Regions from separate parts of the Endozoicomonas sp. ONNA1 genome, predicted to be linked through region 3. Evidence: predicted binding sites of a transcription regulator. Region 3 holds the regulator's gene; each other region holds the start of a gene.
What was found. The regulator LexA, encoded in region 3, represses DNA repair genes until DNA is damaged. The targets are predictions, from matches to a motif close to TACTGTNTANNTANACAGTA.
Positions count from the first base shown of each region.

Region 1: a site for LexA is predicted at 2,747-2,766, ahead of dinB (DNA polymerase IV). Genes of this name have one in related genera too.
Region 2: a site for LexA is predicted at 3,384-3,403, ahead of recN (DNA repair protein RecN). Genes of this name have one in related genera too.
Region 4: a site for LexA is predicted at 3,962-3,981, ahead of ruvC (crossover junction endodeoxyribonuclease RuvC). Genes of this name have one in related genera too.

Region 1 is NZ_JAHHPN010000608.1:1,099-7,208, forward strand. Features, by position in the region: partial or broken gene KDK19_RS13950 (DUF4116 domain-containing protein) at 1-1,793, shown strand, start outside; gene KDK19_RS13955 (lysophospholipid acyltransferase family protein) at 1,963-2,550, opposite strand; gene dinB (DNA polymerase IV) at 2,849-3,958, shown strand; gene KDK19_RS13965 (DUF2721 domain-containing protein) at 3,997-4,389, shown strand; gene KDK19_RS13970 (paraquat-inducible protein A) at 4,399-5,163, opposite strand; gene recJ (single-stranded-DNA-specific exonuclease RecJ) at 5,185-6,110, opposite strand, start outside.
Region 2 is NZ_JAHHPN010000178.1:2,558-8,667, forward strand. Features, by position in the region: gene dnaJ (molecular chaperone DnaJ) at 1-262, opposite strand, end outside; gene dnaK (molecular chaperone DnaK) at 468-2,387, opposite strand; gene grpE (nucleotide exchange factor GrpE) at 2,585-3,169, opposite strand; gene recN (DNA repair protein RecN) at 3,428-5,113, shown strand; gene KDK19_RS04215 (hypothetical protein) at 5,116-5,535, opposite strand; gene KDK19_RS04220 (GspE/PulE family protein) at 5,690-6,110, opposite strand, start outside.
Region 3 is NZ_JAHHPN010000387.1:3,826-9,935, forward strand. Features, by position in the region: gene KDK19_RS08975 (serpin family protein) at 1-1,766, shown strand, start outside; gene lexA (transcriptional repressor LexA) at 2,043-2,645, shown strand; gene KDK19_RS08985 (SulA-like leucine-rich domain-containing protein) at 2,724-3,218, shown strand; gene KDK19_RS08990 (hypothetical protein) at 3,246-3,638, opposite strand; gene KDK19_RS08995 (DUF6586 family protein) at 3,817-4,311, opposite strand; partial or broken gene topA (type I DNA topoisomerase) at 4,379-6,110, opposite strand, start outside.
Region 4 is NZ_JAHHPN010000572.1:3,908-10,017, reverse strand. Features, by position in the region: gene KDK19_RS13215 (hypothetical protein) at 1-222, shown strand, start outside; gene KDK19_RS13210 (zinc ribbon domain-containing protein) at 403-663, shown strand; gene aspS (aspartate--tRNA ligase) at 784-2,565, shown strand; gene KDK19_RS13200 (YebC/PmpR family DNA-binding transcriptional regulator) at 2,727-3,473, shown strand; gene KDK19_RS13195 (hypothetical protein) at 3,612-3,776, opposite strand; gene ruvC (crossover junction endodeoxyribonuclease RuvC) at 4,121-4,648, shown strand; gene KDK19_RS13185 (carboxymuconolactone decarboxylase family protein) at 4,645-5,190, opposite strand; gene ruvA (Holliday junction branch migration protein RuvA) at 5,327-5,938, shown strand; gene rarD (EamA family transporter RarD) at 5,978-6,110, opposite strand, start outside.

The sequences.
Region 1 (6,110 bases), on a different contig from region 3:
TCTTGCGGCTGGCGAGCAGAAGGCGTTCACCCCAGGTCAAGCTATTTCGAAGAGAATTACCAGTACTGAACAACCGGCTAGAGATGCTGAAAGAAACCGTACGATCCGGGTTAGAAAGTATCATTCTGCCAATGCAGACCGCTGAAAAAGGGCTGATATTTCAGGGAGCGTTCTGTCAGTGGGTGACCGCCTGCCATCAGTTACAATCCTCTCTTCAGGCACTCCACTTCCGTGAGGCTGAGCAGGTCCGTAGTGTTCATGACTTGATTTTTGCCCTGCATAAGCGTTTTGTGGAGGCACTGGCACCGGTCACTCTGGCCTCGGGTCAGGGGCAGTTTTTTCAGGAAAAGAAGATCACCTACGTTGATTGCACGACCCCGGGTGCTAAGGGTGAAAAAGCATCACTATTGACGCCATCCGGCAAAGCATGCATGCAAGCATTAGAGCTCTCAGGGACTGTCGTCAGTATGGATGATGCCTTGATGGTTAACCTGGAATTGGGCAATCACGTTGGCCTCGTCGAATTACTTGAACAGGCAGAGGGGGGTAAAGAACGAACCTTACGACTAAAATTTTCTGACCAGTTTGATCAACCTTATGGCATTCATAAAGACGGCAAGTCAAAGCGTATGTGGTTTCTGGTGCAATTACTGAAAGCGATCGAACTGGATGAAAATGCGGATAGCATGAAGGTACGTTGCAACGCTGCAGCCGGTCAAATTATCGTCGAATGCTCCCGAATGAAATCAAGTCCACACATGCAGGATGCCTTTGAAAAACTGATGATTGTGTTAGAGACTATCTGTGATCTTGATATCTTCTTTGAGAACGCAGACATTTTTGAAGAATCTCATTGGGATTTTAACTTGCTTGAACAACGTCTTAATCCCGATGTTGTGACAGATGCTGATAGATTCACCTTTCAGCATTGTCTTTTCTCAATGTTTTATCTGAGGGATTACCGTATTAGTCCCGCATGCTGCCAGTTATTAAGTAGCCATCTTCAACAGTTTGTTTTTTACGCTGAGCGGTTAGGGGAGTGTCGGTCTTCAGTATATTTCAGGGAAAAACCGGAGGTTAGTCTGCGGGAAATGTTAATGAGTGAAGAGATGAATGAGAGCATTCGCAAGGAGCTCTTACATCATTTTTTATTGGCAGATCCCAATTACTCTATTCCACCGTTTGAGGATTTTTATCTCCATTTGAAAGGTCAATACTTCATTATCAAACCATCACGTGATTACACACTGACGTTTGATATTCCACCGGCTCAGTCGTTTTCGGATATTAAAGAAAAGGTCAGGAAAGCCTTGGTGAAGGACGGGCTGAATTATGTCAGTCAACAGGTTCGAAATGATAAAGAGCTTGTATTAGAAGCCATTGCAGCACATCCAATTGATCTGAAATATGTAGGTCAAGAACTCAAGGGTGATAAAGATGTCATCATAGCCGCAGTCACTCGGCGTAGCCGTTCTATGCAAGACGTCAGCCCGGAAATTCCGGATTATGATGAGGTTGTCACTGCCGTTATCGCGAAGCGCCCAAAAGCTCTGAAGTATGCTAGTGAAAGAATCCGAGGCGACAAAAACATTATTAAAAGTTTGATGAATCATAGTATTGTTTACTTAGGATACGCCAGTAAAACGTTGTTTAATGATCGCGAATATATGCTGGACTTGATTGAACATAATGCTCGTGCTTTCGAGTTTTCTTCTCCCCGCCTTAAAAATAATGAGGCTTTTGTCGATTCGGCAATCCTCAGAAATTACGCAGTTTGTCAATATTTAATGTAATCTGCGAATCAGGTCGGATTTATTCTGACAACGTCGATCAGTATAAACATTGTCGCATTTCCTGACTTCTACCGGTGATTTCATTTCTTCAGCTGTTTTTCGCGGATAATGGCCGACTCCATCGTTTAATGTTACTCAAAGTAAACCAGCATGTGAATGTTATATTCTGCTATAAAACCGGGCTGAAACAGTTTGGGTGTTTTCCCTGCTTTTTGTCATAAAAGGCCTGAATTTCAGCCAGATCTTTTTTCATGCTGCATCCGGGCTTGATGGTGGGGCCAAAGCCGGCTTTTTTCTTCCGGAAGTCCATATAGGCCAGAATGATTGGCACTTCTGCCCCTCTGGCAATGTGATAAAAACCGGTTCTCCAGCGATCACCTTTAGAGCGAGTGCCTTCAGGACAAATGATCAGACCCAGTTGTTTGTTGCCTTTAAAACAGCAGATACTCTGATCTACCAGACTGCCCCTTCGGTCCCGGTCAACCGGTATCCCTCCCAGCCAGCGCATCACAGAACCTAGAGGTCTCCGGAAAAGGCTGGATTTACCCAGCCAGTGTGCTTCTATCCCGTGGCTCAGGCCAACGGCCATACCGATAAAAAAGTCCCATTTACTGGTATGGGGGGCGGCCACCAGAATGTAGCGGGGTACTCGGGGCTGGTTACCTTCGACCTTCCAGCCGGAAATCAACAGGCACATTTTGGCCAGAGCCTTTAACAGATAACTGATGATCGGCGTATTAAACACCGTTAAGCGCATATTCAAGCCTTAATCTTTTGACCGTGAGCGCGCCCAAACCGATTGCCAGGCTGGTTGAGACGCTTCTTTTGACATCAGACCCCGAGAGGGCATATAAACGGAGTGCGATTTGACGATTTTATCAACTGATTGAAAATACGTAGATATTCGGGGTTGCGCTTTATCTTTTTGGGTGAATGGGCAGTGTAAGAAATGGGGCTGTATAAAAAAACAGTAAAAAATCATTGTTTCCTATTTCTCCTATCGTTAGTCTTAACAGGCTGGTGCAATAATTTCCGCTAAATTTTCCAATCACACTATGCCGGAACCGAATGAATCCGTTCAGAGAAAAATTCTCCATGTTGATGCAGATGCCTTCTACTGTTCTGTAGAGGAGAGGGATGATCCTGCTTTAACAGGCAAAGCCTTTGCTGTGGGGGGGAAGGCCGAGCGTCGGGGAGTGATAGCCACATGCAGTTATGAAGCTCGCAAGTCGGGCGTGCATTCTGCTATGGCCTCTTATCGAGCACTCAGACTCTGCCCTGAGTTGATTATTTTGCCCGCCCGGTTTGATGTCTATAAAGCCGCCTCAAGGCAAATGCATGCCATTTTTCATCGTTACACTGAGATGATTGAACCCCTGTCGCTGGATGAGGCCTATCTGGATGTTTCCCAATCCAGTCAATGTCGAGGCAGTGGCACACTTATGGCCCGGGAAATCATGCAGTCTGTCTGTGAAGAGGTGGGCATCAATGTTTCTGTTGGTGTGGCCCCTAACAAATTTCTGGCCAAGGTGGCATCGGACTGGAACAAGCCAAACGGTCTTTGTGTGATCACGCCCGATCAGGTCCGGGATTTTGTTTTTGAATTGCCCGTTGAGAAGATACACGGTGTGGGTAAGGTGACTGCTCAAAAGCTCCATAACAAAGGGATTATGACCTGTGGCATGTTGCGGCAATACTCTCCGGTTGAGTTATGTCGTTGGTTTGGCAGTTTTGGCGAACGCCTCTGGGAGCTGTCCAGAGGTGTGGATGATCGTGCGCTGGAGCTGGATAGAAGGCGGAAGTCGTTATCTGTTGAACATACTTTTGATGAAGATTTGCACGATGAGCAGTCAATACTGACTCAGGTTAAACCCCTGATCGAGGATCTGTCGCAACGTTTTCAGGCAATCAGGAATGAATATTCGGTCACCAAGCGGTTTGTAAAAGTAAAGTTCAATGATTTCACCCAGACGACACTTGAGGAAATGATAGAGTGGGATGATCAAACACCGGAAGCACACTTTCAGTCATTAGTGATTCGAGCCTGGCAGAGGGGAAATAAGCCTGTACGTCTACTCGGGGTGGGAGTAAGGCTGCTGGACTTGAGAACCTCCGGGCAGATGCAGCAGTTAGAGCTGTTTGAACGCAGGGGCAGAAGGATATAATATGACACCCCTTAACATGTCATTTCAGATAAGGTCCTATGGAGCTGAATCTAACAACTCCCGCTTTGCTGTTTCCGGCTATTTCTCTGTTATTTCTTTCCTATACCAACAAGTTTCTGGCTCTGGCTTCATTGATCAGAAACCTTCACGGTGAGTTTAAGAAGCATCCCGACAACCCTCACATCAAAGGCCAGATGGAAAACCTTAGACGACGAATGATACTCATCAAGCACATGCAGGGGGCTGGTATTGTCAGCTTTATCTGCTGTGTTTTGGTTATGTTTCTTCTTCATCTGGGTCAATATCAGGTGGGTTTCATCATTTTTGGCATCAGCTTGTTGGCTTTACTGATTTCCCTGATCATCTGTCTGGCTGAGATTAAAATTTCAATTGATGCTCTGGAGCTTCAGGTGAGTGAGATGGAAGATTGAGCAGTTGTATCACTGCTCTTTCAATGATTCTTCTTTCAAACACCCATCCTTCAAGCACCCATTTTTCAACAACAACTGCCCTGCCAATCCTGAAACCAGACAGTAGGCGACAAACAAATAAAATCCACAATGCAGCTCTGCCTGAAAGCTCAACAGAGCGCTTTCTGAAGTATTGGCATTGGCGGCCAGCATGGCGACTATAACCCCCATTGCGAACACATCCGCCATAGACCATTTACCGAGCACAGCATTTACTTTAAGTGCGACCCTTCGTGATGAGGGATGACAGGACGCCAGCAAAAGTAAACTTTTAATGGCAGGGATCAGGACACTGAAGGTCAGGATCAGAATGGCTACAAACTTGTAGCCAAAATTCCAGAGGTCACTGGCAGTGCCGAGAATGCTTCGGGTTTTGTCATAAATCCGGCTCTGGCCATCCATCTTCAGATTAGAGAGAAACTGGTTGGCCATGGCCAGCAGGGCAGGGTGAATGGACTGTTGTTCCATAATTTTCTGACCTTCTATGACCAAGACCTGTTGGCTCATATCTGCCTGAAGCGTGATCAGGGGTTGGGTGATTCCCGGAACCAATAGACCTAATGAAACGATTAAAACAATAAGAGGGGCAGCAATACCGGAAATTCGGGACTCAGTCATTTTTTTTGTGTCTTCAGGAAACAGTGGTATAGCCACTAAAGTAGTTGAGAAATCTGCAAAGAACAATGACAGAGCGGCCTCCCTGCTGTCAGCACCATAAAGCTCACTAATTTGCAATACCCTCTCTACCTTGGAGGCTCAGGCTGATTCCAGGTGATCAACGATCAACTGCAGGCTCTGCTGGCCTCGAAATTCGTTGATGTCCAGTTTATAAACCACATTAACTGTTTTTATGTTCTGGTTTGGCCATTGACCGGGGTCAATGTTAAAGGCAATGGCATCGACATAATATTCTGAGGAAGGCAGCTTAAGCACCATCTTCAGATGTTTTTGGCCTACCAGTCTCTGCTGAATGATCTGAAAGCGACCGTCGAAGGAAGGCTCCGGAAAATTCTGTCCCCATGGCCCACTATCTCGTAACAGTTGAGCTGTATCCATAGTCAGTTCAGAGGCACCCAGTTCACCATCGGTATGGATTTCTGCTTCAAGCTGCTCAGAAGAGAGCTCCTGCTTAACAATACGGTCAAAGGCCGCTGAGAATGCTTCAAAATCTTCTTTATAAATGCTCAGACCTGCCGCCATGGCATGGCCGCCGAATTTGATGATCAGCCCCGGGTTTTCCCGGGCAACACTGTCCAGAGCATCACGCATGTGCAGACCTTTTATGGACCTTGCTGAACCTTTGATTTCGCCATTATCGGCTTCTGCAAAGGCAATCACCGGGCGGTGCAATTTCTCTTTCACCCTTGAGGCCAGAATCCCTACGACACCCTGATGCCAGCCTTCCCGAAAAAGACTGACGCCCCAGGGTAAGTCGGAATGCTTATCCAGTTCCAAACTGGACAGGTGGCTCATGGCCTCGACTTGCATTCCCGCTTCAATCTCTTTTCTGTCCCGGTTGAGGCCATCCAGCTCAGCGGCCAGTTCCCGTGCCGTTTCGATGCGCTCTGTCAGTAATAATTCAATACCGGTGGACATATCATCCAGACGTCCTGCTGCATTCAGGCGAGGTCCCAGGGCAAACCCCAGGTCGGAAGAGGTCAGGCGGGACTGCTGTCGGCCTG
Region 2 (6,110 bases), on a different contig from region 3:
CAAAGCCACCAGCACCACCCATACCGCCCATGTTAGGATCGACACCGGCATGACCGTACTGGTCGTAGGCGGCACGCTTCTGATCGTCAGAGAGGATTTCAAAAGCCTCGTTGACTTCCTTGAAATTCTCTTCCGCTTCTTTGTCATCGGGGTTACGGTCAGGGTGGAACTTCATAGCCATACGGCGATAGGCCTTCTTGATCTCCTTGTCAGAGGCCCCCTTTTCTACGCCCAGTACTTCGTAAAAATCACGTTTTGCCATTAGTAACACCCTGTGGTCAGGTTCCGTCAGATCACCTGACCGAAATAATCCAAATCGCTTTCATACATCGGGAACGATCCCGATTTATTGAATCAGAGACTGTTTGGAAAATCGGCGAAACCTTTCAGACAGTCTCTTAAACACAACAGCGCGGGAGAAAGCTCCCGCGCCGCCAAATCAACTCATACCGCAGCGCGGAATGGGCTTACTTCTTGTCATCTTTCACTTCTTCGAACTCGGCGTCTACGGCGTCATCCGCAGCGGAAGAAGATTCAGCCTCCTGTGCACCTTCAGCGCCGGGTTGCTGGGCTTCTGCATACATCTTCTGAACCAGACCAGCAGAAGCTTCAGAGAGAGCCTTGGATTTCTCTTCGATGAGATCCTTGTCGTCCCCCTTCAGAGCCTCTTCCAGAGCAGTCAAAGCTTCGTTGATCGCACTCTTCTCTTCTTCCGTTGCCTTATCACCGGCTTCTTCCAGAGTCTTGCGCGTCGCATGTACCAGACCATCACCCGTGTTACGGACAGCCGCCAGTTCTTCGAACTTCTTGTCTTCAGCCGCGTTTGCTTCAGCGTCCTGAACCATTTGATCGATTTCATCGTCAGACAGGCCGGAAGACGCTTTGATCACGATAGACTGCTCTTTACCAGTAGCCTTGTCTTTGGCAGAAACGTTGAGGATACCGTTAGCATCCAGGTCAAAGCTGACCTCAATCTGAGGCATGCCACGTGGAGCCGGTGGAATGTCAGACAGGTCAAAACGCCCCAGTGACTTGTTGGCAGATGCCTGTTTGCGCTCACCCTGGCAGACATGAATGGTTACAGCACTCTGGTTGTCATCAGCAGTAGAGAACACCTGCGACTTCTTGGTCGGAATCGTGGTGTTCTTTTCGATCAGTGCCGTCATAACGCCACCCATGGTTTCGATACCCAGAGTCAGCGGAGTGACGTCCAGCAACAGTACGTCTTTAACGTCGCCAGCCAACACCGCACCCTGGATGGAAGCACCCATAGCAACCGCCTCGTCAGGGTTCACGTCTTTACGAGGCTCCTTGCCGAAGAACTCAGCCACCTTTTCCTGAACCATTGGCATACGGGTCTGACCGCCTACCAGAATGACTTCGTCGATATCAGACAGATCCAGATCAGAATCCTTTACCGCCAGTCGGCATGGCTCCAGAGAGCGCTGAACCAGATCTTCTACCAGGGACTCCAGCTTGGAACGGGTTACTTTAACGTTCAGGTGCTTAGGACCAGTTGCATCGGCAGTGATGTAAGGCAGGTTAACATCCGTCTGCTGAGCAGAAGACAGCTCGATCTTGGCTTTTTCAGCGGCTTCTTTCAGACGCTGCATGGCCAGAGGATCACCTTTGAGGTCGATGCCCTGATCTTTTTTGAACTCTTCAGCCAGGTAGTCGATCATACGCATGTCGAAGTCTTCACCACCCAGGAAAGTGTCACCGTTGGTGGCCAGTACTTCGAACTGGTGCTCGCCGTCGACATCAGCAATCTCGATAATAGAGATATCAAAAGTACCACCACCCAGGTCGTATACGGCAATGGTCTGATCACCTTGCTTCTTGTCCATGCCATAGGCCAGGGCAGCAGCAGTGGGCTCGTTAATGATACGTTTAACGTCCAGACCGGCGATACGACCAGCATCTTTGGTCGCCTGACGCTGTGCATCGTTGAAGTAAGCGGGTACGGTAACCACCGCTTCAGTAACAGATTCGCCCAGATAGTCTTCAGCGGTCTTCTTCATTTTCTTCAGGATTTCAGCAGAAATCTGAGGTGGTGCTTTTTTGTCACCTTTAACTTCAACCCATGCGTCGCCGTTGTCAGCTTCAACAATCTTGTAAGGAACCATCTGAATGTCTTTCTGGACCACATCGTCTTTGAAACGGCGACCGATCAGGCGCTTGATGGCAAACAGGGTATTATCAGGGTTGGTAACGGCCTGACGCTTGGCTGGCTGCCCTACCAGAGTCTCACCATCGTCTGTGAAGGCGATGATGGAAGGCGTGGTACGACCGCCTTCAGCATTTTCTAAAACCTTGGCTTTTTCACCATCCAGAATGGATACACAAGAGTTGGTGGTTCCCAGATCAATACCGATTATTTTACCCATTGTTCAATCTCTCCATTGCCCTGCTTGCAGAGCGAAATTCTTTAGTTCAATTCTGTAATTCAATTCTTCAGCTGAGGGCCGCTTGCCAATAAGTGGTGAGCGGCTGTTTTTGGCCTTTGAAATCAATATGGGATCAATTGATTTGATTTCAAGGCTGTTGAAACATTCTTTTTTTGAATATTCCTCAACAAAATCACCTATTTGGAAACGACGACCATGGCTGGACGAATCAGACGGCCATTCAGCTTGTAACCTTTCTGAAAGACATCAATCACGGTGTTGGCTTCAACATCGGGATTCGGAACCATGGACATAGCCTGATGGAAATTCGGGTCAAAAGGCTGTCCGTTCGGATCTTCCTGCTCCACCCCAAAGCGCCCCAGTGCATCCAGAAACTGCTTCAGTGTTAGCTTCATGCCTTCTATAAGAGCTTCGTGGGCTCCTTCTGCCTGTTCAGCGCTTTCTATTCCTTTTTCCAGGCTATCAACCACTGGAATCAGCGCATCAACAAATTTTTCCAAGGCAAACTTATGAGCCTTTTCAACATCCTGCTCAGCGCGACGCTTGATGTTCTGCATCTCAGCAGCAGCGCGCAGAGTCTGATCTTTCGCTTTGGCCAGCTCTTCGTTCAGCGCTTCCAGCTGACTCTCAAGGCCGTCGGTCAGATCACCTTCACTGTCCAGCTCAACACCACCTTCTTCGTTCAGCAAGTTTTCTTCTGCCTGCTGTTCGGTGGCTTCTTCCATTTCCTGCTCATCAGGTTTGCTGTTTTCTACTGTCATTCCAGAATCTCCGACCGGGAGTCAAATCGTTTGATGAAACGTATATTGGGTCACGAAATCTGGATTCAAGACCTGCAAACAGTTTTTTTAACGCAACCGATCATTTCGCAAAACACTGATCTGCAGAACAAAATCACAACATGCTCTGGTCTCAATCTGGTCGTAATCAGAGTATTTTTTTTAGCTCCAACTTTACGAATGTCTCACATCAGGTTACTGTATATATAAACAGTCACGCTACACTAGCGGGTATTCATCATGCTGACCCAATTGTCCATCAGCAACTTTGCCATCGTTGACCAGCTGGATCTGGACATCCAATCCGGAATGACTGTGATTACCGGCGAGACCGGTGCTGGCAAGTCCATCATGCTGGATGCACTGGGTCTGGCCACGGGTGACAGAACCGACAGTCATTGCGTTCGTCAAGGCACGGACAAAGCTGAAATACAGGCTTCTTTTGATATCAGTCATTGCTCTGCGGCCAAAGCGTGGCTCCGGGAAAAAGATCTGACCAGTGATGATGAGTGCATCCTCCGCAGAGTCATTACCAAAGAAGGACGGTCCCGTGCCTATATCAATGGAACACTCTCTCCCCTTGCCGATCTTCGGGGCATTGGTGAGCGGTTAATTGATATTCACGGCCAGCATGAAAGCCAGTCGTTACTGAAAAAAAACAGCCATCGACTGCTACTGGATGATTATGCCGGTCTACAAAAACTAGCCTCCGAAGTGGCTTGCATTGCTCATCAGTTCAACCAGACGCATCATGAGCTGAATACACTGGCCCATAACCGCAAAGAACAGAATGAAAGAGTTCAACTGCTCAGCTATCAACTTCAGGAACTTGAACAATTGTCACTTCAGGAAGGAGAACTGGAACAGCTTGAGCTAGAACTCAGACAGTTATCCCATGCTGAAAGCACTCTTTCGGTTTGTCATGAGATCAACACTATTTGCTCCGACAATGAGACCGGCAACATTCTCCAGCAACTGTCTGTCTGTCTGCAGCGTCTGGGCGATCTGGACATGGATCACCCAGCCATCAGCAACACATTGGAGATGATGTCCTCTGCCCAGATTCAGGTCGAGGAAGCGGTAGGGGAAATCAATCACTTCATTGATCATTTTGATGCTGATCCGGCCAGAATGCAGGATGTGGATGAACGTCTCAGCGCTATATACGACCTTGCGAGAAAGCACAGGGTTCAGCCCGAAGCGTTATTGGAAAAACAAAACACCCTCAGCTCTGAGCTGGAGAGCATCCAGTTCGGCGATGAACGAGTTGAAGCGTTACAACAAAAACTGATCGAATTGAAATCCGAGTTTCAGAACCAAAGCGAAAAACTATCCGGAAAACGTCAATCTGCAGCCAGACAGCTTGAGAAAAAAGTCACCATGCGTATGGCCTTGCTGGGCTTGCCCCACGGACAGTTCGTCATTGCCCTGACACCGGTAGAGAGCAGCACTCTCTCACCCAATGGTGCTGAAGACATCGAATTCCTGGTAACGACCAACCCGGGTCAGCCACCCAGAGCATTAACCAAAGTAGCTTCTGGTGGTGAACTGTCCAGAATCAGTCTGGCCATTCAAGTGATAACCGCTCAAACCTCTCATATCCCCAGTATGATCTTTGACGAAGTGGATGTCGGCATTGGCGGTGGAACTGCGGAAATCGTCGGAGCCATGCTCAGGGAGCTGGGGGAAAGAAGTCAGGTAATTTGTGTCACCCATCAGCCTCAGGTGGCGTCACAGGGGCATCAGCATTGGCACGTTAGCAAGAAGGTCCGCAATGCCAAAACCTCCACCGAGATTGTCGGCCTGAATGGCGATCGTCGTGTTAAAGAGGTCGCTCGAATGCTGGGTGGAGTCGAAATGACCGAGTCCACGCTCAACCACGCAAAAGAGATGCTTAGCCTGACCCATTCAAGGTCCGCAGCCTGAAATCACCTCTGCAGTTCCTTGATGAGTAATCCCATTCCTTTGGCCAGTTCCCTTATGGCTTTGGGTGCATATTCTATTTCAACCCAACGCTCATCCTTATCGGGGTACAAAATCCAGCAACGCTGCTCAATGCTGGAACAGTCTGATTCCAAAGTATGACCAACGCCGTATACTACCAGGGTATTATTGTTTCTGACCAGTCCCTGCTCCAGTTGCTGATAGCGAGTCACCACCAACTCACCTTCCCGGTTGGCCTTTACAGAATATTTTATGGATGATTTTCTGGCCCCATCTTTGATAGCGTTTGCCTTGAGCAGGCTGTTCAAATAGGACTCCAGCACAAGATCGGCCACGGCCGGATCAAAATTCTGCTGCATCTGCTCAACAAATGATTGAGGTGCTTCGGCTGGTTGCAGTTCCATTACCTTCTGCGCCTGAACCGCAAAAGGAAATAAAAGCAAGCTTGTAAGGGTAAGTATTTTCATTATTATTCGACTGTTCCACTGTCACTTAAGATATTAATATCGAATAGTCAGTGGGAGACTTCAAGCATTTCCTTCAGTAGCTGAGAGCCAGTCAGTGCTGCTGGTCTGGCGTCACCCTCATTACTTCTTCGATGGTTGTTAATCCTGTTGCGACTTTCTGAGCTCCGGAAAGACGAAGACTGTACATACCTTCCTTAATAGATTGGCGACGAAGACTCTCTATATCGGCATTCTCTGCCAGCATATCCTTCAAAGGTTGAGACATAGGCATTAACTCATAAACACCCGCTCGCCCCCTGTAGCCGGTATCCCGACATTCCACACAACCCACAGGTTGAAAGATCTGCGCTGGTGCAGGAACTGACCAGGGGCGAGTGAGGGATTTCCAACCGGATTTGTCGAATTTTACTGACTGTTTGCAGGAAGGACACAAAACTCTGACTAGCCTCTGAGCCATAACACCCAGAACCGTAGCTTTGATGAGATAGTGGGGAACACCAATCTCCAGCAGA
Region 3 (6,110 bases):
TCAGGGATGAGCAATTAGAAAAAATACTCTCTGAATGTTATCAAACCCAAAAGCTGGAAAGTAATCAATGGAACGTTGCTGAAGTCACAGAAGATTTTGTCAAGGAGAAAACCAAAGGAAAAATTAAAAATTTGTTTGATGACATGAATGAAGTTACAGCGACAATAGGTAATGTAATGGAATTCCGGGGTGTCTGGGAGGATAGTTTTTCTCCAGATAAAACCGCTCCTCAAAGCTTTCTATGCGCAGATGGAACTCGTATTAACAACGTAAAAATGATGGTTAAAACTGAAACGGTTCAATGTGCTTCTAACAGCAAATTTGCTGCCATCGCCAAGGAATTCAAATCTTTGAATGGAGAAGATCTTAAACTGGTCGCAATAAAACCGCGTAAAGAAAGTGCCACAGCGATTAACAATCTTGATTCTGAAACGATTAATGAGCTGACTAAACAATTAAATTATAAAGAAGCGAAATATCAGCTATCGCTACCCAAAATAAAAGTAGAAGACAGTTGCGACACTCAGTTACTCGAGAAAATGTGTGAGGCATTAGGAACCGACATAGTAGCAGGAGATCTGACAAGACTAGGCCTACCGGCAGATCAGGATCTGGAGGTGCTTCAGAAGATCGTATTATCTGTTGATGAAGAAGGTGCTAGCGGTAAGATGGCGACTGTTGCAAAAATTTTAACAAGGTGCGTATCTGGAACTTCTCATTTTGATTTTGACTGCCCTGGCTACATTGCCATTGTAGACAAAGAAGGTAATCGGTTAATTGAGCTGGTCATAAAGGATGGCAGCTTTTTGGAGTTTGATGGTGATCCTGTAATCAGCACCGCTGGAAAACAGAGTTCTAATTCTAAAAAACTGGCAAGTTCCAACCCTTTTGATATGTATGATAGCGAAGATGATCTATTTGATAGCGATGATGATATATCTGATAGCGATGATGATAGTTCTAATAACCCGTTCTTAAATAAACAGGAAGAAGTACAAAAAAACTTATCTCTAATAAAAGATCTGTCTTTTAGAACTTTTGAAACTGTTGATGTGAGCACTTATATAAATAAATTTTATAATCCAAATGGGTATTTAGATATTCAAAGTGCTGATGCAAACAATACTAATTTAACAGTCAGTTTTTCTTCTTTGGATAGTGCTAAAAAGTTTAAAGAAAGTGTATTAGAATCAATTGGTGAAAAAAATGAGAATTTAATTCGGGTTAACAAAAGCTTTTTTTCTATTGAAGTATATGTTTCAAAAAGAGAATGGAATCAAATGATTGATAAAATAACTTCTAAATCTACCGATTTTTATATTTCTGACAACAAAGATGATCCTACAATTACCCCTGCTGAAAAACCGAGCTCCGATAATCTGGTAACTTTTAACGATTATGATATGTCTGATAGTGAAGATGACAGTTCTGATAGCAAAGTTTATACGTCTGATGATCAATTCACATCTAAAAAAGAAGTAACCGATCAAACTCCAATGGGGAGTGTAAGTACTTTAATACAACAGAACTATAATCCGAATGGGGAGTTTGATATTCAGAATACTAAATCAGATCATATACAGCTAACACTCACGATGTCTTCTTTGGAAGAGGCTAAAAAGCTTAGAGAAAGAATATTAAAATCAATTGGAGACAAACATTTTAAATTTGTCAGGATTTTTGGTCGTGATTCTCCTTTTCAATTAGAGGTTTCTTTTCAAGCCTGGGACGCGCTGCGTGAGAAGTTAACTTTTAATCAACCATGAATCAATACAATGCTAAATCCGGAGATTAATCACCTCCGGATTTTTTTTAACAAAAGCCTCACAGAATCAGTTTGCGAATATCGGTCAACCATTCACCAGTAGGAAGGTAAAGCTTGCCACATGCATCATTGACGGCCCTTAGTTCAATTGCTGCTCATCATCGCGGCCCGACCTGCGCGGCCCGACCTGCGCGGCCCGACCTAACATAATGACTTGCCAGAGCAATATTACTGTATATAATCACAGATACTGTATAAAAAAACAGATTGAGTGACCATGATCAAACTGACTAAACGGCAATCCGAAATACTGGACCTGATCAAGTCTCATATCGAAGAGACAGGTTTCCCACCCACCAGGGCAGAAATCGCCAAGACCTTCGGTTTTCGTTCACCCAATGCGGCAGAAGAACATCTCAGGGCACTGGCCCGTAAAGGCGCCATCGAAATTACCCCCGGTGCTTCACGAGGTATCCGAATTCCAGACAGCCAGCCTGAAGGCCTTCCGATCATTGGACAGGTGGCTGCCGGTAACCCGATCCTCGCCCAGGAACATATCGAAGACCACCTGATGCTCAACCCCGGCTTCTTCACCCCAGCCGCTGACTTCTTGTTAAGAGTCAAAGGGATGAGCATGAAAAACATCGGGATTCTTGATGGTGACCTGCTGGCCGTTCACAAGACTACAGAGGTTCGAAACGGTCAGGTTGTCGTCGCCAGGATAGAAGACGAAGTCACCGTTAAACGATTCGAGAAACAGAAAAACAAGGTATTACTCCATCCGGAAAACGACGAGTTCGAAACCATTGTCGTCGATCTCACTCATGATATTTTCGCGGTCGAAGGTTTAAGCGTCGGGGTGATCAGAAATCAGTCCTGAAACGGATGTTGTATGAGCACCTGTACACTTGAGTGAGAACACCGAAAAGCGACCGGACCATGCCAGGAGGAAGGATTCATGCTGTACCGAACAAGCAGTGAAAGGCACAATTTTTCAACATCAGGCTTTCAGAGCAACACAGTTCGCATAAACCGCTCCAGCCTGAAAAAAACGTTACCAGAGAAAAATAAAAGCTCTCCCAGTCCCAGTATTAATGAGCTCATTCTGTCAGGACAACCCTGGCAGGCCGAACAACTCCTGACACCAATGCTCAGTCAGCTTTCCAGTGACAGTGAACGCTGGTTGACTCTGATTCTGGCAGACAAATCGGATACCAGAACCTTGCAATGGTTAAAGAATTGCAACCTGAACCATGACAAGGTGCAAATTTTTAGCGCTAACGATGATCACCAGACACTGGAACTCACCCGGAAAGCACTGGCATCCGGAACCAGCCACACCGTCATTAGTTGGCTGGGACACTTGGATAAAGGGTGGCTAATCAAGCTTGAAAGCGCTGCCCGCAATGGACAGTGTCAGGGACTGGCTATTCGCAGCAGGCAGGTTGCATGAAAACCTGTCACTGCCTTGAAGATAGAGTCAATGCAGCACTCTGTTCTCAGGAATCTCTTCTTCAGAGGATTGGGGACGAGTCAGTTCAGCAACTTCCCGCATTCCGGCGTCAAACATGACCTTTGCCACTTGTAGATACTCTCCTTCAAGATACTCCTTGGCTTCCCCGGAAAATTTCATGGTCAGCAGGGGCTCGCCCTCTTCATCACTGCGTCGCAAAACAATCTCTCCTGTTGGAAGTTCCACAATTTCCAAAAACGATGCAGCCATATTTCGTCCCATAAATAGCGAGTAAGAGGTGGAAATCATGCAGCATTGTGCATCATGATGCAACAGGTCAATGCAGAGTAATGTGAAAGGATGATTAACCAGCATACTGGTAGACATACCTGCAGAACAGCACAGCATGATCTTTGTCATAGGGTACCTCTGTCAAACCTGTCTGAATCGCACCTACAGAGCCCCCCCCCCTGGCTCATTGAGTGTTGACCCCGGCTTATATAAGACTTTGTACCTATATCCCTCCCTGGGCACAAGATACTCCCCAGTCTATGGCGATCCCAACGGTTGAACGCAGAATGAGCAGTAAATGATTAAGTCACCATTCGAGATTGAAATTTCTGAAGTGGCCCACCAATTCCTTGAGGGAAGCAAGAATACTTTTGGCACTTTCCGGTGTTTTAACACCTCTTGTACTTCCAGCACTGTCCGAAGCAATCATGGCAGTATTGATTTTATTAGAATATGATTGTATATCATCGTCTAAAAGTGAAATTTCGCCATAAGCTTTGAGTAAATCTGCCAGCCAGCTGTCAGACAACTCTAATTGTTTTAGCTGCTCGAGTTCAGAAACATCACCTTCCTGCTCACTTACCAAGTTGTAAGCTTCTTCCAGAGACATCAGACGGCTTAACTGATGACCATAAGGAGACAATATCTCTGCCAGCATGGAGAAATATGCCTGACGAGCATGCAACAAAAATGCTTCGCGAAAAGCTTCCTGCTCGAAAGGTTCTGCTCTTTCCCAAGTACCCAATTGTAAACGGGCATAGTGCAACTTCTTATTGGTATAGGCTCGCCACTGCTCAGACATAATCATTCTCACAAATAGAAAGACCCTCACGGATCACCGCGAAGGTCTTGTTTTTGAACAGGCCAGATCAGGATTTTTTGCGCTTTCTGGTGACTTTTTCTTCCCACTTACCTTCCTGGAAGGTAGCACTCCACCCCGTCGCCTTACCTTCTGACTCACTCATAACATACTGAGTCTTGGTTTTACGACTAAAGCGGATTATCGCTGGATTGCCTTCAGCATCCTGTCTCGGAGCATCCAGAAGATAATGATATTTAGGATCAATAGCCGCCTGATGAGGGATCAGTTCACTGACCAGAGGAGCACGGGTCTCACGATTCTTTGGAAATTGGCTGGCGGCCAGAAAAAGTCCGGAGGCACCGTCCCTGAGAATGTAGTGATCATCCACTTTCAGACACTTAAGTTCGGGCATGGGCACCGGATCCATTTTTGGGGGGGCCGCTTCCCCACTCTTCAGCAGTTTACGGGTGTTTTTACACTCACTGTTGGTGCAACCAAAGTATTTGCCAAAACGTCCCGATTTCAGCTGCATCTCGGAGCCACATTTGTCACATTCAAGCACAGGGCCATCATAACCTTTGAGCTTGAACTGACCTTGTTCCACTTCATAGCCGGAGCAGTCCGGGTTATTACCACAGACATGAAGCTTGCGCTGCTCATCAATCAGATAGCTTTCCATCGCTGTAGAACACTTGGGACAACGATGCATAGCTCGCAAAGCGTTAACTTCAGCATTCTCATCGTCAGCATCTTCAACCTCTTCTCCAGGCACCAGATTAATCGTACATTTACAACGCTCCTTCGGGGGGAGCGAGTAACCGGAACAGCCCAGGAAGACGCCAGTACTCGCTGTACGAATCATCATATCCCTGCCACATTCAGGACATTTGATGTCGGTGGGAGAAGGGTCATTGGATCGCATGCCATCACTGTCGTTTTCAGCCTGCTCCAGCTTGTTGCTGAAATCACTGTAGAAATGGTCCAGCAGATCCTTCCAGTTCTTGCCACCTTCAGCCACCACATCGAGATTTGACTCCATATTGGCGGTAAAGTTGTAATCCATAAGATCATGGAAATTTTCAACCAGCCGGTCTGTGACAATATCGCCCATTTTCTCGGCATAGAAACGACGATTTTTCAGAGATACATAACCACGATCCTGAATGGTCGAAATTATGGAAGCATAAGTCGAGGGTCTTCCAATTCCGCGCTTCTCCAGCTCCTTAACCAGAGCCGCTTCACTGAAACGGGCCGGCGGCTTTGTAAAGAGTTGTTTCGGGTCCAGTTTTTTCAGATCCAGGGGGTCACCTTTGTTCAGGGCGGGCAGAATGATGTCTTCACCCTTCTTGGCAATAGCTGCCATGACACGAGTGTAGCCATCAAACTTCAGGGTTCTGCCTCTCGCCCTCAGATCAAAGTCATCCACTCTGACCGTCAGGGAAGTGCTCAGGTACTCCGCGGGCGTCATCTGACAGGCAACAAATTGTCTCCAGATCAGCTCATAGAGTCGCTCTGCATCCTTCTCAAGTCCGGATATAGAACCCGGCTGAGCAGTCACAGAGGAAGGACGTATTGCTTCGTGTGCCTCCTGAGCGCCTTCTTTGCTGGAATACCGGTTTGGCTCCTCTGGCAGATACTTCGCACCGTAGGTACCATTAATAAACTCCCGGGCACTCTCCACTGCTTCCTGACTCAGATTGGTGGAGTCAGTACGCATATAAGTAATATGACCCGCTTCGTAGAGGCGTTGAGCCATCATCATGGTTTTCTTGACACTGAATCCAAGACGGGTGCTGGCT
Region 4 (6,110 bases), on a different contig from region 3:
ATTTTTGCCCGTCTCTGGATGGAAGCCAAGCTGGAAGAAGGTGAAGAAACCCAGGATATGAAAGAAGATCACCTGGATGAAGTGGCTGAGAATGTGGATACCCAACGCAAGAGTGTTGCCGAGCATCTGCAGGATTTCGAATCGATTCCTCTGGAAGTCGCTGAGTCGCTGGAAAAACAGCAGGAGGCAGCTATCCAAATCAGTAAAAGTAATCGAGTTTGAAAGCAGGAGGGGAGGGACTTCCCTCCCTGGCCTTTCGGAAAGTCTGCTACAGCTGTTGAAAATATCCCTCATCCTGTTTCCATTTCCTGTCTATAGGCCCCGAGACTATCTGGTGAAAATCAAGGGTTCAGGTATAATGCCCCAGTTCTGACAATGGCAAACAAAGGATAGACAGATTCAATGCCGATCTACGAATATCAGTGTGGAAGTTGCGGTGATGTGCAGGAAGTGATTCAGACTTTCAGCGATGCGCCTCTGACCGACTGTGGTGTCTGTGGTGAACCTGAATTGACAAAACTGTTGAGTGCACCGGCCTTCAGGCTGAAAGGCGCTGGCTGGTACGAAACAGACTTCAAGAGTGGCAATAAGAAGAATCTGTCCTCCAATGATCATCAGGGCCCTGCCAAGGGCTCGGGCGGCCCTGCAGCCGCCAGTGAATAATTCGGTTATTTGAGCACTGAGGTTGTTTTACCCGGAGTGACTCAAAACCATACATTCAGGCACAAAATTTCTGATAATTCTGTGCTGAACCTGAATAGCTCCCCAGTTTCGAGGTATCTTATGCGCAGCCATTATTGCGGCGAACTGAATCTCTCCCATGACGGGCAGGAGGTTACTCTTTGTGGATGGGTACACCGCCGTCGCGACCATGGTGGTGTGATCTTCCTGGATATGCGTGACCGTGAAGGCATCGCCCAGGTAGTTATTGATCCCGACACCGAAGAGGCTTTTGCCCTTGCCGATAAAGCACGCAGTGAATACGTGCTGAAAATCACCGGATTGGTTCGTCCTCGTCCGGAAGGGACTGTAAACACCAACATGGGCACCGGTGAGATTGAGGTGTTGGGTAAGCAGGTAGACATCCTGAACGAAGCCCAGACACCTCCTTTCCAGATCGAAGGCTACACCGATGTGGGTGAAGAAGTTCGTCTTAAAAACCGTGTTGTTGACCTGCGCCGTCCGGAAATGCAGGAAAAAATGATCCTTCGCAGTAAGCTGACCAGTGCCGTACGCAGCTTTATGGATGAGCACGGCTATCTGGATGTCGAAACGCCTGTTCTGACCCGTGCTACCCCGGAAGGTGCCCGTGACTACCTGGTGCCCAGTCGTACCCACGAAGGTAAGTTCTTCGCGCTGCCTCAGTCTCCTCAGCTGTTCAAGCAAATGCTGATGGTGGCAGGTTTTGACCGCTACTACCAGATCGTAAAATGCTTTCGTGACGAAGACCTGCGTGCTGATCGTCAGCCAGAATTTACTCAGATCGATATTGAGACCTCCTTTATGGATGAGTCCCCGATCATGGAAATGGCTGAAGACCTTATTAAGAGCACTTTTAAGAAAGTGGGCGGTATTGAGTTGGGCGAATTCCCGCACATGACTTATGCACAGGCCATGAACCTGTATGGTTCTGACAAGCCGGACCTGCGTATCCCGCTGGAGCTGGTGGATGTGGCTGATCTGATGGCCGGAGTTGAATTCAAGGTCTTCAAAGGACCGGCTGAAGATCCCAAAGGGCGTGTAGCTGCTCTGAAAGTTCCCGGTGGTGCTGAACTGTCCCGTAAGCAGATCGACGACTACACTCGGTTTGTCAGCATTTACGGTGCCAAAGGTCTGGCCTGGATCAAGGTTAACGAAATTGAAAGTGGCGCCAATGGCCTGCAATCTCCGATCATCAAGTTCCTGGGCGACGATGTCACCATGAAGATCATGGAGCGACTGGATGCCAGGAATGGCGATATCGTCTTCTTTGGTGCTGATAAAGAGAAGGTGGTTAACGAAGCCTTGGGCGCGTTGCGCTGCAAGATCGCTGCTGACCTGAATTTGTACACGAAAGAATGGGCGCCACTGTGGATTGTCGACTTCCCGATGTTTGAAGAAGCAGACGACGGTGGTTTGACTGCACTGCACCATCCTTTCACAGCCCCAACGACTTCACCTGAAGAGTTGGAAGCTAATCCTGCGGAAGCTTTGTCCCGTGCTTATGACATGGTTATCAACGGTTACGAAGTGGGTGGTGGCTCTGTTCGTATTCACAATCAGGAAATGCAGCAGACGGTATTCCGCATCCTGAAGATTGAGGAACAAGAGCAACAGGAGAAGTTTGGCTTCCTGCTGGACGCTCTGAAATACGGTGCGCCTCCCCACGGTGGTCTGGCGTTTGGTCTGGACCGTCTGGTTATGCTTTTGTGTGGTACCGATAACATTCGTGACGTTATTGCCTTCCCGAAAACTCAGTCTGCAGCGTGTCTGCTGACTCAGGCTCCGGGTGAAGTGGATGCTGGCCAGCTGCGCGACCTGAACATCCGTATTCGTCGCGATCCGGCGTCTGCAACCAGTCACTGATCAATCCATAAAGCGTCTGCGACACACAAAGCGTCTGCGACACACAAAGCGTCTGCGACACACAAAGCGTCTGCGACACATAAAGCGTCTGCGACCATTTCATAAATTGTTTAAGGCCGGTTTTTACCGGCCTGTTCAAGAAAAGATAAAGGGTATTTTCTATGGCAGGTCATAGTAAATGGGCCAATATCAAGCACCGTAAGGCGGCACAGGACGCCAAGCGTGGCAAAATCTTCACCAAGATCATTCGTGAGCTGGTGGTAGCAGCCAAGCAGGGCGGTGGTAATATCGAGGACAACCCCAAGCTGCGTCAGGTGGTTGACAAGGCTCTGGGGGCCAATATGACCCGTGACACCATCAACCGGGCCATTGCTCGTGGTGCCGGTGGTGATGACGATTCCAATATGGAAGAAGTCATCTACGAAGGTTACGGTGCTGGCGGTATCGCAGTTCTGGTGGAATGCCTGACAGACAACCGTAATCGTACCGTTGCAGAAGTACGTCACGCATTCTCCAAGCACGGTGGCAATCTTGGCACTGACGGGTCTGTTGCTTATCTGTTTGAGCGCAAGGGGCAGATCTTTTTCGAACCGGGCCTGGATGAAGACACTGTCATGGAAGCCGCTCTTGAAGCTGGCGCTGAAGACGTTGTGACTAACGACGATGGTTCCATTGAAGTAGTCACTGATTGGACTGAGTTCATGGCAGTAAAAGAAGCCATAGAGGTTGCAGGTCTGACGCCAGCAGGTGGCGAAGTAGCGATGATCGCTTCCACCCAGACGGAACTGGACAAAGACGGTGCAGAAAAAATCATGAAGCTGGTGGATCGTCTGGAAGATCTGGACGACGTGCAAAACGTTTACACCAATGCTGATATTCCTGCTGAAGTGATGGAGCAGCTGGGTTAAGTTATCCCTTCCTTGTGAATAGCCTCGACAGCGAAAGTATCGGGGCTTTTTTTGCTTTTACTTTTCTTGCTCTTATAAAAAATTGTCGGGCTCCCGCTTCTATATAAAAATTTTGCTGTTGCGGTGTTGCGAGTGAGGTCAAATACCGTGCAACTTGATCACAATGGTTTCATGCTTTAGTTCTGGAAATACCTGCCCGGCAGACACATGAGTGAATGCCCAGACGTTGAACCCTATCAGTAGCATAAACAATACGACAATGATGCCAGTGATAATCAATAATGTTTTTAGTAGATCGGGCATTGATTGTTTCCGGATCTTCTTGTGGAGTAAAACCGTCTTGAGCAAGGGCAATGATCCTGCCAGGGTTTCACGATGAGAGCATTGCCAGAGAAATACTAAGCTGCTTCTATCGTTACTCACAGGCAAGTTTGGTAATTCAGTGTTCTTGAATTGTAAGTTTCTGATACCCAGTGGGATCACTGGTATATTGTATGAATGTACAGTATCCTTTTGACGTAATCATGATGACAGAATTCCTGTCTGTCAGATGTTTTTGGCAGGAGCTGCCGAAGTCAGTGACTCTTGGGATATATCAAACAGCTGTCATGGAAAATCGCGATATCCGACTTGAGAATACATTCTGAATGGCCATCCTAATGGGGATAGATCCGGGATCAAGAATTACCGGCTATGGATTAATTGAAGAAGTAGGTAATAAAACACATTATGTGGCTTCCGGGTGTATTCGCATCCGGGAAGCGCCTTTGCCTGAGCGATTGCAGCAGATCTATGAAGGTATCAGTACTCTGATTGAACGTTACACCCCACAGTCAGTGGGTGTCGAACAGGTGTTCATGTCCAGGAATGCCGATTCGGCACTGAAGCTGGGGCAGGCCAGGGCGGCGGCTATTGTGGCTGTGGTCAATCATAATCTTGAGGTGTCGGAGTATTCTGCCCGGCAGGTCAAGCAGGCGGTGGTTGGCAAAGGTTCTGCGGATAAGTACCAGGTAAAGCACATGGTGAAGTCTATCCTTGACTTGAATGATACTCCTCAGGCTGATGCCGCAGACGCCCTGGCAGTTGCTCTTTGTCATGCTCATACCCGCTCCAGTCTGGTCAGAATGGCAGGTGCTACAGGTACCCGACGTCGTCGTCTCACGGGGCAGGCTTAGTTTGGGTGGACGCAAAGGTGAAAGGAAGCGATGCAAAACACCAGGTCTACAATCTGTTGCGGCGTATAGATTTTCTTCAATGCTTTCCAGTTTTCTATACCTATGATCTGTTCTTTGTAGAGTTCTTCAGTGGTTTTCAGTAACAGGCGCTGGCGGTTGTCCCAGCCCGGTGCCAGGAGACCGCGAGCAACCATTTGTACATCACTGGCTTTCAGACCGGTGTCCAGAGCACATTGAGCAATGTCCGGGATCAGGTGTCTGGTATTACAGAGGTAGGCACTTCGAAGAGCAACCAGAGCCCGATCTCTCATAGGAAGGCTGGTATAGCCCTGTATATAGCCGGTGAAACTGCGAACAGGCTTATCGAGCTTAGGTGAATTTGCTATTCGCTCCGGAGGGGCCTCCACCAACAGAGATTTCTGTGACTGGATGAAAGGGATAGGAATAGCCCCGCCGGTCACAGCGGGATGGTATTCACTGGCCAGACCAGCCTTAGGAAGGATTTGCCAGAGTACTCCCAAAAATGTGCGAAGTCTCCTCATGAGGCCGCTCCTTCAGGCTGTTGGATTGATGTCTCTCAGTGATTAGAGAAGAGCAATCCTCAGGAGTTCATGGTTCTCAGCGTATTGTTAGGTGTTCTGACTACATGGTCAGAAAATAAAAAATTTGGGAAACGACATGATTGGAAGAATTCGGGGTCTTCTGGCTGACAAACAGCCTCCTCATTTGCTGATCGAAGCCTATGGTATCGGGTATGAACTGGAAGCTCCGATGTCGGTTTTTTATAAATTGCCGGAAGTGGGTCAAGAAGTCGTTTTGTACACCCACTTTGTCGTGCGTGAAGATGCTCAGCTTCTCTACGGCTTCAGCAGTCGTGATGAACGGGAATTGTTCAGAACCCTGATTAAGGTCAATGGAGTAGGTCCCAAGCTTGGACTGACCCTTTTGTCAGGTATTGAAGCTGATGCATTGGTACGCTGTGTAAAGGAGGGAGACAGTGCCACACTGGTCAAGCTGCCGGGTGTGGGTAAGAAAACAGCCGAGCGGCTGATTATTGAAATGAAAGATAAGCTGGATCGTTGGCAGTCAGCGCCCCTGTTGGAAGAAAAGCCTTTGATTGTTGGTGGGGAAATGGCTGCCGCAGCACAAGATATTGAACAGGAAGCCGTCAGTGCATTGGTGGCTCTGGGTTACAAGCCTCAGGAAGCCAGCAAAATCATTGGCAGATTGTTCAAGGACGGTATGACCAGTGAAGAGCTGATTCGTCAGGCTCTGAAAAGTATGATCTGATGCTTCCTCACATTATCTGGAAGGAGAGACACGGGAGTCTCACCTGTTTGTCTGGTTGACAGTTTTCCGGATGAGCTTGCTGACCGAGTCAACGCAAATGATTGCAGCAGCCAGCCAGATAAAGCTATAGCTTAACCACTGCTGTGCGTTGAAGCCTTCTCCCAGGACAGTC